2 regions of the Serratia nevei genome follow, and region 2 is predicted to be linked to the other one. Evidence: predicted binding sites of a transcription regulator. Region 2 holds the regulator's gene; the other holds the start of a gene.
What was found. The regulator Fur, encoded in region 2, represses iron uptake genes when iron is present. The targets are predictions, from matches to a motif close to ATAATAATGAGAACNACTATCAA.
Positions count from the first base shown of each region.

Region 1 (8,587 bases), 2.5 Mb from region 2:
TCCAGCTGGTGCAGTACCAGAAGGACGCGAAAATCCTGTACAAGGCGTTCGACCGCTACTGGGAAGGCAAACCGAAGATCGATCGGCTGGTGTTTTCGATCACGCCGGATGCGACGGTGCGTTACGCCAAGCTGCAAAAGAACGAGTGCCAGGTGATGCCGTTCCCCAACCCGGCGGATCTGGCGCGCATGCGGCAGGACGGCAACCTTCAGGTGATGGAAAAATCCGGCTTGAATATCGGCTTCCTGGCGTTTAATACCCAGAAAAAACCGTTGGATAACGTCAAGGTACGCCAGGCGTTGGCGCTGGCGGTCAACAAGCCGGCGATCATCGAGGCGGTGTTCCACGGCGCCGGCCAGCCGGCCAAGAACCTGCTGCCGCCGACCCAGTGGGGCAGCAACGCGCAGCTTGAAGACTACCCGTATTCGCCGGAGCGGGCGAAGCAGCTGTTGCAGGAAGCCGGGCTGGGGCAGGGGTTTGACATCGATCTGTGGGCGATGCCGGTGCAGCGACCCTATAACCCCAACGCCAAGCGCATGGCGGAGATGATCCAGGCCGACTGGGCCAAGATCGGCGTGCGCGCCAAAATCGTCACCTTCGAATGGGGCGAATATTTGCAGCGGATTAAAAACGGCGAGCACCAGACGGCGCTGATGGGCTGGACCACCGCCAACGGCGATCCGGACAACTTCTTCGGCCCGCTGTTCACCTGCGCTTCGCTCGGCGGCTCCAACTCGGCGAAATGGTGCTACAAACCGTTCGACCAGCTGATCCTGCAGGCGCGCGAGGAGAACGATCACGCCAAGCGGGTGGCGATGTACCAGCAGGCGCAGGTGATGATGCACGATCAGATGCCGGCGCTGATGATCGCGCACTCGACCATCTTCGAACCGGTGCGCAAGGAAGTGAAAGGCTACGAGATAGACCCGTTCGGCAAACACATCTTCAAGCAGGTGTCGCTGGAGAAGTAACGAAAAGGCCGGGGTAACCCGGCCTTTTTCATGCCTGCGGCGCGTCGCAGTGGTAGCGGCCGCGCGGGATCACCAGCGGCGTGTGGGACAGTGGATCGTCGATGATCATGCACGGCATGCCGAACACCCGTTCCACCAGCTCGGCGGTGATGATTTCCGCCGGGTTCCCCTCCGCCACGATCTTGCCGTCGCGCATGGCGATGATGTGATCGGCATAGCGGCAGGCGTGGTTGAGATCGTGCAGCACCGCGATGAGGGTTTGGCCGTGCTCGCGGTTGAGCTGGCGGAACAGATCCAGCAGCTCGATTTGGTGCGCGATGTCCAGATAGGTGGTCGGTTCATCCAGCAGCAGCAGCGGCGTTTGCTGCGCCAACGCCATCGCCACCCAAACGCGCTGGCGCTGCCCGCCGGACAGCTCGTCGACGCTGCGGTCCGCCAACTGGCTGACGTTGGTGGCCGCCATGGCGGCTTCCACCGCCTGTTTGTCGGCCTGCGTCCACTGTTTCAGCAGGCTCTGGTGCGGATAGCGGCCGCGCGATACCAGGTCCGCCACGGTAATGCTGTCCGGTGCGATCGAAGTTTGCGGCAGCAGCCCAAGCTCGCGCGCCAGCGCCTTGGTGGCGAAGCTGCTGATGTTTTTGCCGTCCAGCATCACCTCGCCGGCGCTGGGTTTCAGCAGACGGCACAGGGCGCGCAGCAGCGTCGATTTGCCGCAGGCGTTCGGCCCGACGATCACCGTGAAGGCACCGTCGGGGATCGCCACGCTCAGATCGTCAGCGATGATTTTATTGTCGTAGCCCAGCTTCAGGTGCGAGGCGTGCAGGCGGTGGCTCATGGCGTTATCACTTTTCATTATCTGCGGGCCTCACGGATGAGCAGCCAAATCAGGTACAGGCCGCCGATGCAGACGGTCACGACCCCGACCGGCAGTTGGATCGGCGCAAAAAGATGTTGGGACACCACGTCGGCGCCGAGCAGCAGCGTCGCGCCCATCAGCGCCGAGGACGTCAGGGTGACCGAGGATTGTCCGGCCAGGCGGCGGGCGATCTGCGGCGCCGCCAGCGCGATAAAGGAAATCGGCCCGGCGGTGGCGGTGACGGCGGCGGTGAGGGTGACGCCGAACAGCATCAGCCACAGCCGGCTGCCTTCGGCGTTCACGCCCAGTGCGCGCGCCGTGTCGTCGCCCATTTCCAGCAGCTGCAGCCGTTTGCCCATCAGCAGCGCGGCCGCGGCCGCCAACACGATGAATGCCGTAGCGGGCTGGGCTTTCTGCCAGGTCATGCCGTTGAGTGAACCGGCCTGCCACATGGCGGCGTCCATGGCGCGCTCTAGCGAGGCGGTGATGATCAGCCAGGTATTGGTGGAGACCAGCACCGCGCTGATGGCGATGCCGACGATGATCAGCCGGAAGCCGGCGATGCCCTGGCGCCAGGCCAGCAGGTAGATGGCAAGCGCGGAGAGAATGCCGCCGGCCAGCGCACCGCCGGCGATGTAGTAATAGCCGCCGTTGAACAGGGTGATGGCGATCAGCGCGCCGGTGTAAGCCCCCATGTTAAAGCCAATCACGTCCGGGCTGCCGAGCGGGTTGCGGATAATCGACTGGAAGATGGCGCCGCTCATGCCGAGTGCGCCGCCTAACAGCAGCGCCATGGCGATACGCGGCAAGCGCCATTGGGTAACCACGGTGACCAGATTTTTCGGCGCCTCGCCGCTGAGCGCGGCAAAGACCTGTTCCAGCGAAAGCTGCAGCGTGCCGTAGCACAGCGCGGCAACCGCCATCGCCAGGCACAACGCCAGCAGCGAAAGATTGACCAGCAGCAGGCGCAGCGGCATACGCCAGTTGATGACGCCGTCCGGGCGGCCGATATGCAACGTGTGGGGCAGACTCATCACAGCCCCCCCAGCGTTTTCTTGCGGCGCACCAGCCAGATCAGCACCGGCGCGCCGATGAAGGCCGCCACGATGGAAACGCGCAGCTCACCGGCCGCCAGCAAACGGCCGACCACGTCGGCGCACAGTAGTAAAATCGGCGCCAGCAGCATGGAGTAGGGCAGGATCCAGCGCTGGTCGGGGCCGACCCACCAGCGGGCGATATGCGGCACCATCAGGCCGATGAAACTGATTGGGCCGACGGTGGCGGTCGCCGCACCGCACAGCAGCGTGATGGCGATCACCGCGATGACCTGAGTCAGCACCACGCGCGCGCCGAGCGCGATAGCCAGGTCTTCCCCCATGCCGATGGTATTCAGCGGCCGGGCGATGAGCAGCGTCAGCAGGCAGCCGAGCAAAATGGCGGGGGCGGTAACCGGCAGCGTGGACAGCGTGCGGATATCCAGCGTGCCGGCCTGCCAGAAGCGCAGTTGGTCGAAGGTTTGTGGATCGATCAGCGACAGCCCGGTGGTGATGCCGAGCAACACCGCGCCGATCGCCACGCCGGCCAGCGTCAGCCGCACCGGGTTGATGCGCCCGCCCGCCAGCGTGCCGATCAGGTAGACCAGCAGGGTGGTGAGGGCGGCACCGACGAAGGCGTAGGCCATATAGCTTTCGGTGGTGGCCGCGCCGAAAAACATGATGCCGATGACTACGGCGAAGCTGGCGCCGGCGTTGATGCCGAGCACGCCGGGATCGGCCAACGGATTGCGCGTCAACGCCTGAATCAGCGCGCCGGCGGCGCCGAGCGCCATGCCGGCCAAGATGCCCGCCAGCGTGCGGGGTACCCGGGCGTTGAGAATGATGGTGCTGTCGGAACCGCTCGCGGCGCCCTGCAGGCTGAGCCAGACGGTATGGAAGGGGATGGCTTTGGAACCCAGCATCAGGCTGGCAATGATGCACAGCAGCAACAGCGCCAAGCCGATACCGAACCCGGCGATGCGTTTGAAGCCACTGACGTAAGCTGCGTGCGGTGCGGACGAAAGCGTCCGCTCAGTCGGAGTGGGTACGTTCACACCGGTAACTCCTGTATGATTTTTATTCTCATTGTTATTTGCGTTCATGCGGGCGCTAATAGTAGCACGAGTTTACGCCCGCATGCACCCGCCGGTTGGTGGCGCAGGTGCGTTGACGATGTTAATAACTATTGATATTTCAATTGATTGAATGTGAACGGTTGCCCTGTTTATGGCAAACGTCGGCAGGAGGCTGGCCTGCCGACGGCGTGGTTCAGGGCTTTTTGAACAGCCGTTCGATTTGGTTCAGCATGTTGGTGGCGCTGTAGTAATCGAGACGGAAAGTGTCGTTGCCGACGGCGTAGACGTGCCGCTGTTCCACCGGCTCCAGATGTTTGAGGAACGGGTTGGTCAGCACCTCTTGCACTTTACGCTCGTTGGTGGCGAACAGGATCAGCGTCTTGCCGTTCAGGCCCTCGGCCATTTTTTCGCCGGAGATCTGGATGATGTCATGGCGTTTACCCATGCTGGCATTGCCTTTGGCGCTTTCCGGCGGGGTGGCCAGTTGGAAGCCGAGCTGGGTCAGCAGTTTGCCCTGGGCTGACCCCGGTGTCCACAGCATGGCCTCGCGGCCGTTGTCGGCATACACCAGCGGGGTGGTCGGCTGCGGCGGCAGCGCGATCGCCTGCTTCACTTGCTCCACGCGCTGTTCGAAACGATCTTCCGCCTGTTTGGCGCCGGCTTCATGGCCGGTGATCTCGCCGAGCTCGCTGGCCAGCTGTTGCCAGCTTTTGTCGCCATAATCGAGCACCAGCGTCGGCGCAATGGCGGACAGCTGATCATACAGTTTCAACGCCGAATCCCCGCCGGTTGCGGCGACGACGATCAAATCCGGCGCGGCGGCGGCGACGGCTTCGGCATTGGGCTCCACCTGATACAATCGCTCGACGTGGCGCTGTTTGGCTACCTCGCTCCACTGGGTAAAGAAGCCTTGTTTATCGGCCACCAGAGGGTTCGGGCTGGTGGCGCCGCTGGCGACCACCGGGGCGTCGATAGCCAGCAGCGTGCCGGTGATGGTGACGCTGGTGGACACGATGCGCTGCGGCGGTTTTTCCAGCGTGAACTTCCCTTTGGCGCTGTCGATGGTGCGCGGCCAACTGCTGTCGGCGGCGGGGGCGGACGGTTTCTGCCCGTCGCTCTTGTCGTCCGGGCCGCAGCCGCTGAGCAGCAGGCTGGAAGTGGCGATAAATGCAATGAACAGCTGGCGTAAGGATAGGGTCATGAGCGGGCTCTTTCTTTCCTTGAACTAAGGCGTATCAATCCGGCGGCGGATTGGCTGCGTGGTGGATGCCCGCTAATTTACCATTCAAGCCGCCAAAATGATAACCATTCGTATCTTAGCGTGTGGTGAATAGAGAGAATAAGAAGAAGGGGAAGTGAGTGCGGCAGAAACGAAAAAAGCGCCAAAAGGCGCTTTTCTCTGAATTGGTGGGTCGTGCAGGATTGATTCGGCCTGTGGCCTCACCCTGCGGGCAACGCTGCGCGTTGTCGTATCGCTGCGCGATGCTCGAACCTCTACGGCTATCCGCCTATTTCATAGCCGGCCCCTTCGGGCCAGCGCAAGCGCTGTTCAAAAGCATAAATGCTTTTGTCTTATCCTGCACGACTCGGTGAACTCTGTCGGCAAGAAGATTAAGTCGGGTTTAGGTGGCGCAGAAACGAAAAAAGCGCCAAAAGGCGCTTTTCTCTGAATTGGTGGGTCGTGCAGGATTCGAACCTGCGACCAATTGATTAAAAGTCAACTGCTCTACCAACTGAGCTAACGACCCGCAGAAGTGGTGGGTGATGACGGGCTCGAACCGCCGACCCCCTCCGTGTAAAGGAGATGCTCTACCAACTGAGCTAATCACCCACTTCGGGACTTCCAGGTACTGCTAAACGAGAGAATGATGGTGGGTGATGACGGGCTCGAACCGCCGACCCCCTCCGTGTAAAGGAGATGCTCTACCAACTGAGCTAATCACCCTCATTCGTTCTCATTTTTACTCAACAAGATGGTGGGCGATGACGGGCTCGAACCGCCGACCCCCTCCGTGTAAAGGAGATGCTCTACCAACTGAGCTAATCGCCCCGTCTTGTTGGAGTCGCATTATAGGGATAGTTCAAAGTGAGTCAACGGTTTTTAAAATGATTTCAATCGTTCGCCGCAAATTTAGGCAGGGCGCGATAATTATCGCCAACGGCGCCGATTCTTTGCGCAACGCTATGCGAAACTCGCCGCAAAACGCGCGAAATCGACCGGTGCAATATCGTGTCGGCGTTGAGGAATTAGCGCGTGGTGATACAATGTCGTCCACTCTTTTTTCAATTCCGAGCAATCGTCGGCAACCGCCGACACGCGTTGCGTAATAAGGCAGTGAACCCAATGAAAATCAAAACCCGTTTTGCACCGAGCCCGACCGGCTATCTTCACGTCGGCGGCGCGCGTACCGCACTTTACTCCTGGTTGTTCAGCCGCCATGCGGGCGGTGAGTTCGTTCTGCGTATCGAAGATACCGATCTGGAACGCTCCACCCAGGACGCGATCGACGCAATTATGGATGGCATGAACTGGTTGAACCTGGATTGGGATGAAGGCCCGTATTTCCAGACCAAGCGTTTCGATCGTTACAACGCGGTCATCGACGAGATGCTGGAGCAGGGCACGGCCTATAAATGCTATTGCTCCAAGGAACGTCTGGAAGCGCTGCGCGAGAAGCAGATGGAAAACGGCGAGAAGCCGCGTTACGACGGCCACTGCCGCGACAGCCAGTGCAGCCACACCGACGACGAGCCGCACGTGGTGCGCTTCCGCAACCCGCAGGAAGGCTCGGTGATCTTCGACGACAAAATTCGCGGCCCGATCGAATTCAGCAACCAGGAGCTGGACGATCTGATCATCCGCCGCACCGACGGTTCGCCAACTTATAACTTCTGCGTCGTCGTCGATGACTGGGACATGGAAATCACCCATGTGATCCGCGGCGAAGACCACATCAACAACACCCCGCGCCAGATCAACATTCTCAAAGCGCTGGGCGCGCCGGTGCCGGAATACGCGCACGTGTCGATGATCCTCGGCGACGACGGTAAAAAACTGTCCAAGCGTCACGGCGCCGTGGGCGTCATGCAGTACCGCGACGACGGCTATCTGCCGCAGGCGCTGTTGAACTACCTGGTGCGCCTGGGCTGGTCCCACGGCGATCAGGAGATCTTCTCCATCGATGAGATGAAAGAGTTCTTCACGCTGGAAGCGATCAACAAATCCGCCAGCGCGTTCAACACCGAGAAGCTGCAGTGGCTGAACCACCACTACATCAACCATATGCCGGCGGAAGAAGTGGCGGTGCATCTGGCATGGCACGTTGAGCAGCTGGGCATTGAAACCCGCAACGGCCCAGAGCTGAAAGACATCGTCAAACTGCTGGGCGAGCGTTGCAAAACGCTGAAAGAGATGGCGGAGTCCTGCCGTTACTTCTACGAAGACTTCAGCGAGTTCGACGCCGACGCGGCCAAGAAGCACCTGCGCCCGGTGGCGCGTCAGCCGCTGGAAGCGGTGCGCGCCAAGCTGGCCGCCATCACCGTCTGGACGCCGGAAAACGTGCACGACGCCATTCAGGGCACGGCGGATGAGCTGGGTGTCGGCATGGGTAAAGTCGGCATGCCGCTGCGCGTTGCGGTGACCGGCGCCGGCCAGTCGCCGGGCATGGACGTGACCGTGCATGCGATCGGCCAGAAGCGTTCGCTGCAGCGCATCGACATGGCGCTGGCTTACATCGCCGAGCGCGAAGCGCAAGCCTGATTCGCTGATACGCCATAAAGAAAAAGCCCCGTGGAGCGATCCCGGGGCTTTTTTCATGGCGGTGCGTCAGGCTTGCTCGCTAGCCGGCAGCCCCGGGCGGTAGGCGAGGAAATACATCAGCCCGACAAAGCCGGCGCCTCCCAGCGCGTTGCCGAGAAATACCGCGACGAAATTGGGCAGATACTGCTCCCAGCCCATGCCGCCGGCAAAGATGGCCGCCGGGATGATGAACATGTTCGCCACCACGTGCTGGAAGCCGATGGCGACAAAAGCCATGACCGGGAACCACATGCCGATCACTTTGCCCGGCACATCCTTGCTGGCGAAGGCTAACCATACCGCCAGGCACACCAGCCAGTTGCAGCCGACGCCGGAAATAAAGGCGTGCAGGAAGTCCGCATCCACTTTGGCCTGCGCGATCGCCAGCGTTTTATGCAAGAACGCACCTTCGGTCAGGCCCAGCAAATGACCGAAGAAGTAGGCGACGGCCAGGCTGCCGGCCAGGTTGGCCAGGGTGACCCAAAACCAGTTACGCAGCACGGCGATGGCGGGGATTTCGCGGGCAAACCAGGCCATCGGCAAGGTCATCATATTGCCGGTCAGCAGTTCGCCACCGGCCAGAATGGTCAGGATCAAACCGATAGGAAAGACCGCGGCACCCAACAGGGCGCCGAAAGAGCCCCATTCGGCCGGCAGGGTGCCGATGACGTGAATATCCAGCAGAAAGCCGGTGGCGATAAAAGCGCCGGCGAGAAAGCCCAGAATCAACAGATTAGCGAGAGGGGCGCGGCTTTTGTTTACCCCGGCCTGAACGGCGAGGGCGGCGATTTCTTTTGGTGAATGCAAAGACATGACGGACTCGGTTTATAGTAATGAAGTTTATGGCGCGG
Region 1 covers NZ_CP149940.1:3,786,627-3,795,213, reverse strand. Annotated here, with positions in the region: gene V8N38_RS18270 (ABC transporter substrate-binding protein) at 1-971, shown strand, start outside; gene V8N38_RS18265 (ABC transporter ATP-binding protein) at 1,000-1,806, opposite strand; gene fepG (iron-enterobactin ABC transporter permease) at 1,824-2,861, opposite strand; gene fepD (Fe(3+)-siderophore ABC transporter permease) at 2,861-3,916, opposite strand; gene fepB (Fe2+-enterobactin ABC transporter substrate-binding protein) at 4,131-5,138, opposite strand; tRNA gene V8N38_RS18245 (tRNA-Lys) at 5,610-5,685, opposite strand; tRNA gene V8N38_RS18240 (tRNA-Val) at 5,693-5,768, opposite strand; tRNA gene V8N38_RS18235 (tRNA-Val) at 5,807-5,882, opposite strand; tRNA gene V8N38_RS18230 (tRNA-Val) at 5,912-5,987, opposite strand; gene gltX (glutamate--tRNA ligase) at 6,282-7,697, shown strand; gene V8N38_RS18220 (formate/nitrite transporter family protein) at 7,764-8,549, opposite strand.
Region 1: the regulator Fur is predicted to act here: its motif matches at 3,932-3,954, upstream of fepD (Fe(3+)-siderophore ABC transporter permease).

Region 2 (8,587 bases):
GGTAGTTGATGGCTACCGCCAGATAATGGTTCGGGTTCATCAGGCCCTTCGGCGTGACGATGCCGTGGCGGTCGTAATCCGGATCGTTGGCGAACGCCAGATCGAATTTGTCGCGCAGCGCCAGCAGGCCGGCCATCGCCGACTCGGACGAACAGTCCATGCGGATGATGCCGTCGTGGTCCAGGTGCATAAAGCGGAAGGTCTGATCGATGGAATCGTTCACCAGCGTCAGATCCAGCTTGTAGTGCTCCGCCACGCGCTGCCAATAGGCGATGCCGGAACCGCCAAGCGGATCCACGCCCAGTTTCAGGCCGGCGCGTTGGATGGCCGGCATGTCGACCACCTCAACCAGGCCTTCGACATAAGGCTGCACCAGGTCTTTGGCGTGCAGGTGGCCGCTGTTCCAGGCCTTGTCCAGCGACTGGCGCTGAACGCCTTTCAACTGTTGCGCCAGCAGTTCGTTGGCGCGCTTTTCGATCACCGACGTCAGGTTGGTGTCGGCCGGGCCGCCGTTCGGCGGGTTGTACTTGATGCCGCCGTCTTCCGGTGGGTTATGGGACGGCGTAATGACGATGCCGTCAGCCTGCGCGCCGCCACGGCGGTTGTGGCACAGAATGGCGTGCGATACCGCCGGCGTTGGCGTGAAGCCGTTGTTTTCCTGCACGATCACATCGACGCCGTTGGCGGTCAGCACTTCCAGCACGGAAATGAAGGCTGGCTCGGACAGCGCATGGGTGTCTTTGCCCACGTAGCACGGGCCGGTGGTGCCCTGCTGATGACGAACTTCGGCGATCGCCTGAGCGATGGCGAGGATGTGCGCTTCGTTGAAGCTGTGGCGCTGCGCGCTGCCGCGGTGGCCGGAGGTGCCAAACTTCACTGCATGTGCGGGATTGCCGGCTTCCGGTTGCAGCACATAGTACTGCGACGTCAGCTGGGCTACGTTGATCAGATCGCTTTGGCGGGCGGGCTGCCCGGCACGTGGATTATTCGCCATCGACATATCTCCCTCATCCCTGTCGGTGACCGGGCAAATACGTCGCGCACGGCCATCATGACGGGCTGTTCGCTAAATTAGACGGTACCGCAAACTTTCTCGATCAGTTCCGCCGGGAACTGCATGGCCTGCATGATGTGTTCAATCATGCTGCGTTTGCGGCCGGTATTGGTATTGGTGATCACCCAGTAAGGGGTGCCCGGTACATGCTTCGGCTTGGTATGCGTGCCGTTGGCCAGCAAGGTCTGCTGATCGCCGGCGAAATAGGTGCGGGTACGGCCGGTCAACGCCTCGGTGGCGGCGGCGAAACCGGCGGCATCGAGGGTATACAGGGTGGACAGCACCAGCATGAAACGGTTGACCGCTTTGTTCTGCTCGGCATATTCATCCGACAACAGCAGCTCGCGCATGGCGCGCACGCGATCGCGCGGACGCTGCGCCGGCGCCGTTTTTTCCAGCTCGACGGACTGCGGCGCACTGGCGGCAGGCAACGCGCGCACCGGTTGCCCGGCGGTGAATTTCAACATGCGGCGTAAAATATCGGACGCGCTTTCACCGATGTGTTGCGTGTGGCTGGCAATATAACGGTAAAGCTCTTCGTCGACTTCAATAGTTTTCATCTTTATCCAATACTGTTTTTTCTACTTAGAACCTGAAGCCAGATCCTGCATTCAAGCCATGGGATTATAAGGTTAAAAGCGCTGGGGCGAACACAACAATGTGCCTCCGGACGGAAAATGCAGACTAATACCTATAGCCGGCACTGCCAAGCCCGCGCCGCGAAAATTCCGCATGATTCATCGTGCGATTCAATCATGATACCCTAATCTGAATCTCTCTCAGTATGAACTTCGCCATGAAATTACATTATCAACTGCTGGCCGCCGAGTCAGACGCGCTGCCGGTGCTGCTGATCCACGGGCTGTTCGGCAATCTGGACAACCTGGGCGTGCTGGCGCGCGATCTGCATAAACAGCACACGGTGATCAAGGTCGATCTGCGCAACCACGGCCTCTCCCCGCGCGCCGACGACATGAACTACCCCGCCATGGCGCAGGATCTGCTGGCGCTGCTCGACGAACTGCAGCTGGAAAAAGCGATCGTCATCGGCCATTCGATGGGCGGCAAAGCGGCGATGGCGCTGACCGCCATCGCGCCCGAGCGCGTCGCCAGGCTGATCGTCATCGACGTCGCGCCGGTGAATTACCAGACCCGCCGCCACGACGAGATCTTCGCCGCGCTGAAGGCCGTCAGCGCCGCCGGCATCACCCAGCGCCAGGCGGCTGCCCAGCTGATGCGCGACTACCTGCAGGAAGAAGGCGTGATCCAGTTCCTGCTGAAGTCCTTCCACAACGGCGAATGGCGCTTCAACCTGCCGGTGCTGATCGAACGCTACGAAGACATCACCGGCTGGCAGGAAGTCCCGGCCTGGCCGCATCCGACCCTGTTCATTCGCGGCGGCCTGTCGCCGTACGTGCAGGACAGCTACCGTGCGGACATCGCCCGCCAGTTCCCGCAGGCCCGCGCGCACGTCGTCGCCGGCACCGGCCATTGGGTGCACGCCGAAAAACCGGAAGCGGTGCTGCGCGCCATTCACCGTTTCCTCGACGAAGCCTGAAAAACGCACTCACCTGGCGAAAAAACGCGCTAAAGATAACGGCTTAGCGCGTTTAGCCCGCAGTTAGGCATTGTCGTCGCTCCATCTGCTGGGGTAATATGGCGCGCTATAATTTTGCCACCGCGCCAGCGCGTTCGCGAACGCCGGTTCGGGGGTGAATTTGGGTTAGGGTTTATTGGCCCGAAGTGTGTTAACCGATGCCTCCGGAAGCGTGCGAGCGCTTTTTGATGCAAACTCCCTTGCAGTACCGCTACCTATGGCAAAAGAACAAACGGATCGCACGACGCTGGATCTGTTCGCAGATGAACGCCGTCCGGGGCGCCCGAAAACCAACCCGCTTTCCCGCGATGAACAGCTTAGAATCAATAAGCGCAATCAGTTACGGCGCGATAAAGTGCGTGGATTGCGGCGCGTAGAGCTGAAAATCAACGCGGATGCGGTGGACGCCCTGAACAAACTGGCGGAACAGCGCAACATCAGCCGCAGCGAACTCATCGAGCAGATGCTGTTGGCACAACTGGCGGAAGAACAGCCGGAACATTGATCTCTTCGGCCGCACGCGCGGCGCGGCGTTAAGGACAACGCCGGATCGACCACGCTTTTCTTCATTCTCCGGCATCGCATAAATGCGATAAAACCCCGGCGCCACTTTCTGGCATGATACGCATTTACCGGTAAGAGACTGCGCCTGTCGGCGCCCGCCCCGGAGGCGAAAGGCTCTTGCCATGGCATCATTTTAATCGGCGTCAGCGGCGGCAGTGCCGGCGTCGAGTAATGCAATTACTTGAATTTAAAGGTTATACGCGATATGGCTACTGTAGGCATTTTCTTTGGCAGCGACACTGGCAATACCGAAAACATTGCCAAAATGATCCAGAAAATTCTCCAGAAACAGTTTGGCGACGACGTCTCTGAAGTGCATGACATCGCTAAAAGCAGCAAAGAAGACCTGGAAGGGTTCGATATCCTGCTGCTGGGTATCCCGACCTGGTACTACGGTGAAGCGCAGTGTGACTGGGATGATTTCTTCCCGACGCTGGAAGAAGTCGACTTCAACGGCAAACTGGTGGCGCTGTTCGGCTGCGGCGACCAGGAAGACTACGCGGAATACTTCTGTGACGCGATGGGCACCATCCGCGACATCATCGAACCGCGTGGCGCGGCCATCGTGGGCCACTGGCCGACCAAAGGCTACCACTTCGAGGCCTCCAAAGGCCTGGCGGACGACAACCACTTCATCGGTCTGGCGATCGACGAAGACCGTCAGCCTGAGCTGACCAACGAGCGCGTGGACGCCTGGGTCAAACAAATCGTCGAAGAGCTGAGCCTGGCCGATATCGTCGGCTAAGCCCCGGCACTGGCGAAAGGTTGAACAAAGGCCCTGTAAAGTGCATAGTGTGCCCACAGGGCCGTCATCGGCAGCAGGGATTGCTGCGATAGAAGCTACAGATTTGTAACTTCCCACCCCGTCACGGTAGACTGAGATATCGGTTTATCCCATCCATCAAGGCGTTGCATGCAAAACATGCAATAGTGCAATTATATCTTTGTTAACAACCGGCGGTTTCCATTTAGTACAACCGGTTCTATAATGAGACGCATTAACTCTTTGTGCCGACCGATGCCACAGGCGAGTACGCCTCAACTTGATTAGCATAGTAACAGGACTGAATTCGCATGACCGACAACAACATCGCATTGAAGAAGGCCGGCTTAAAAGTCACGCTTCCGCGACTCAAAATCCTGGAAGTACTGCAAAATCCGGAATGCCATCACGTCAGTGCGGAAGATTTGTACAAAAAACTGATTGATATGGGCGAAGAGATCGGGCTGGCAACGGTTTATCGCGTACTGAACCAGTTTGACGATGCGGGCATTGTGACACGTCACAATTTCGAAGGCGGCAAGTCCGTGTTCGAGCTGACCCAACAGCATCACCACGATCACCTGATTTGCCTGGACTGCGGCAAAGTGATCGAATTCAGCGACGAATCCATCGAAGTGCGCCAGCGTGACATCGCCAAGCAGCACGGCATCAAGCTCACCAACCACAGCCTGTACCTGTACGGCCACTGTGAAACCGGTGACTGTCGCGAAGACGAAACGCTGCACGACAAGAAATAAGCCTGACCGGCTATGAAAAACCGCCTCACGCAGAGGCGGTTTTTTTATGCCTGCCGTGCAAAGGGCAAAAAAATCCCCGGACAAGCCGGGGGAAAATCATGTCATGAAATATCACAATTGCAGCGGCACTGCTACTCCACGTACTACTCTCACTACAACGTCCGCCCTACGCCGACACGCGCGGGCGAACGCATTCCCCCTTCGTTATACGGCCGCCGCCAGGGCAGCAGGCCGTTGCACCGGGCTTAGACCTTCTCGGCGCGGCTGTAGCGCTTGCCGTCCGGGCTAACCGAACGCACCTGCACCTCACCGGACACCGCAGGCTTGGCCTTGGCGTCATAGCGCTGCCACTGCTTGCCGCCGTCGGTGGAGTACTCGATGCCCAATCCCGGCAGCGCGATATTCGCCTCCAGCTTGCCGCCCGCTACGCGTGCGCCCGGCACCGGCAGACGGTAAGCGACGCCACCTTTGTCCAGCTTGGCCAGTTCACGCTGCCCCAGGATATTGGCGAAGCGCAGCCAGTCTTTCTCCAGCGTCTTGGTATCGACAAAGTGGGTTTCCCCGCCTTTGTATTCGCGGCCGGCGCGGTAGTCCTGCTCCCAACCGGCGCGGTGCCAGGCGCGTTCAGCCACCGACAGCGCGCGTGGGAAAATCATGTATTCCATCTGCGGATCGGTGCGCTGGGTTTCGCTCCACAGCTGAGCGGACAGCCCGTAGGCGCCCGGCCACGGCTTGTCGCTCTTGGCGTTGAAGTGGTTGCCGTCGCGGTCGACCGAAGTTTCCGCGTTCTGCGGCATGTTATCCGGCGCGAAGCTGAACACCTTGCGCTCGTCGCTGAAGCGGGTACCCCAGTAGTAACCGCGCTCGTCCGGGTTCACCTCGTAAGGGAAGTCCATGTAGACGTAGTCCGGGTTGGAAACCACCACTTCATACCCTTTGTTGGCCCAGTCGTTGACGCTATCGAAACCGCCCCAGTACAGGGTATCCCAGAAGTTGACGCCCACGCGCGAGGTGGCGAACGCCTTCGCGTTCTCGGCGTCTTTCAAGCCATCCTGCCAAGCCTGCATTCTGTCGATGCCGTGCGCCTTCACCAGCTTGCTGACCTCTTGGCCGAAGTAGCTCGGCAGATGCTCCATGTCGGCCACCTTGCCTTCTTTGATCATCGTCTGGCACACCTGCGACTTGGCCCACGGCTTGTCTTCGTTGCTCTGATCGATGATGCCTTTGCCCGGCTCCGGTTTCGCCTTGTCGGTGTAGCCGGCGCCCAGGCGAATGTTTTTCGCTTCGTCGCCGCCGAAGTGCCAGGTCTTGATCGGCTGGCCGGCCTCTTTATGCATCTGGGCGATCTCGCCGATCACCTTGTCGACAAAACGCTGGGAAGAATCCAGGCACGGGTTCAGGTAGCTCTGGCGGTTAAAGAACTGCACGGAGGTGGTGTTGGAGGTATCGGTCGGATCCACCAGGCGGAATTCGTTGGCCTCTTGCTCTTTCCCGGCGGCATGCAGCTTTTTATAGCGCGCTTCCATCGAGACCACCGCGGCGCGGGCGTGTGCCGGCATGTCGATCTCCGGGATCACTTCAATCTGGCGTGCCTGGGCGTATTTGATGATGTCGATATAGTCCTGACGGCTGAAGAAGCCGCCGTAGACGTCCGGCCCCTGGCCGTACTGCGGCAGCAGACAGGTGGTTTCGCTCAGATCGTGGCAGCGCTGGCCGCCGACCTCCGTCAGCTCAGGCAAACCGGGGATCTCGATGCGCCAGCCTTCGTCATCGCTCAGGTGGAAGTGGAATTTGTTGAGCTTGTAGGCCGCCATTTGATCCAACAGGCGCAGCACCGCGTCCTTCTTATGGAAGTTGCGCGCTACGTCGAGGAAAATGCCGCGATACTGGAAGCGCGGCGCATCGCTGGCGTCCAGCGTGGCGATCTTGCCGCTGCCGTCGCTCGGCACTAACGACAGGATCGACTGCAGCCCGTAGAACACCCCGGCCTGATCGAAGCCGATCACCCGCGCCTCTTTCTTGCCGATTTTCAGCTCATAGGCGCCCGGCACCGCCATCGCGCCTTTAAACTTGCCCGGCTGGATGTCGGTCTTGATCGGATAGCCGTTGGCCTGAACCGGCACGCCCAGCAGCGCGAAGCGCTGGTTGACGACGTCCGCCGCCGGCTTGACCAGCGTGCTTAGATCCGGCGATACCCCTTTGCGCAAATCGACGTCCTGCGCGTGAACCTTCACCTGCATCGGCGTCGGCACGATCTGGCCGCGCAGCGCGCCGGCAGGCAGCGTCTGCAGATCGGCATTGCTGACAAAGCGCGAAGCCGGCGTCATCAGAATGTTTTTGTCGTCCTTGGTGCGCTTCCACTGGTCGCCGGTGAACGGCGCCACAAACTGGTCCAGGTTTTCGGTGTCGGTATTCGCCAGCATTTTCGGCTTGGCGTCGCCGGACGTGGCATACCAGCGCGGCAGGAAGTCGTTTCTGAACAGCTGCCAATATTCGGCGACCACCGGGATTTCCACCGCCTTACCGGCCGGGAAGCCGCTGAATTTGGCGGTCGGCTCCAGCTTGTACAGATCGCCGGTGAGGTGAGCAATCTTGAACTGGTCGTTGTCTACCCGCAGGGTCTGGCGCGGGCTGTGGAAATAGATGACCCAGTCTTTACCGTCGATCGCCTGGCCGTCGTTGCTGAGGGTGAACAACACCCGGTTGCATGAGGCCCAGTCGGCGCCCAGCGCCGCGCAATCCACGCCGTTTTCGCCGGCGCGGTTATCCAGCATTTTTACGTTCAGCTTCAGCTGGCTCAGCTGATCCACCAGCTGTTGATCGGCCATGGCGTTTCCCATGCCGCCCAGAAATCCCATCGTTGCCGTCAACGCGGCTAATGCGCTCAGTTTGAATGCGTTCATGTTCTTGTCCTTCTTAATTATTGTTATCGCGAATTTCTTGCCACAGCTTGCCGCACTTGGCGTCGTAAGCCTGACCGTTACCGCTGTGCACCGCCATAATGCAGTTCTGATAATCCATCACCCGCACCGTTTCCTGCGCGGCGAACTGCTGGTGCTGCTTCTCTTGTTTCAGCACGTTCAGCACCGCCTTACAGGGTTGCAGACGCTCCGGCGAACCTTCGGCGGTGTTGATGCAGGCGCTGTAAGCCTGCTTCAATTTGGCATCTTCCGGCGGTGCGGCGGGTTGCGCACAGGCGCTCAAGGCCGCGGCGGCCGCCAACATCAGCATGATTTTTTTCATCGTTGAATTCCCTTAACTGCCCCCGGCGGCGAGGCCGGGGAACGCATCAGAAGATGGTGAATGGCGCGATGACCATGAACTTGACGTCTTTCTCGTCCTGGAAGATGTTGCCGTAACCGCCGCCCCAGCTCGGGATGTTGGTGTGGTTGTCATACTGGGTGTAGTGCAGCTTGATCAGGGTGCCCTTGGCGCGCCCTTCCTGGATGGTGTACATCGCGTCCAGGCTCCAGGCGCTTTCCTTCAGGCGCTGGCTCTGATCGTAGATCGGGTTGGTGCTCGGCTTGGCGTCCCAGGCGTAAACGTAGGAGCCGCCGACCGCCATGCCCGGCAGGTTCCAGTTGCTGAGGTCATACATCACGCCGGCGTACACCGCTTTCTCACCGTTGGCGTTAAAGTCGGAGCGGTTATCCCACCACACGTCCAGACGACCGTTGGACGAGGCGTAGGTCGGGGTCATGCGCTGCAGGAAGAAGCCCTGGTTGCCTTCCGCCTTGACCATGGTGCCTTCCAGACGCCAGTTGAACTGCCCGGTGGTGTAACCGAAGGTCAGCGCCTGCAGCCAGGCCAGGCCGTCGTAGATGCTGTTCGGATCGTTCTTGTCGCTGATG
Region 2 covers NZ_CP149940.1:1,239,418-1,248,004, reverse strand. Annotated here, with positions in the region: gene pgm (phosphoglucomutase (alpha-D-glucose-1,6-bisphosphate-dependent)) at 1-994, opposite strand, end outside; gene seqA (replication initiation negative regulator SeqA) at 1,072-1,614, opposite strand; gene ybfF (esterase) at 1,839-2,612, shown strand; gene ybfE (LexA regulated protein) at 2,869-3,156, shown strand; gene fldA (flavodoxin FldA) at 3,421-3,960, shown strand; gene fur (ferric iron uptake transcriptional regulator) at 4,290-4,736, shown strand; gene V8N38_RS05820 (beta-N-acetylhexosaminidase) at 4,982-7,639, opposite strand; gene chiQ (ChiQ/YbfN family lipoprotein) at 7,653-7,979, opposite strand; gene chiP (chitoporin ChiP) at 8,026-8,587, opposite strand, start outside.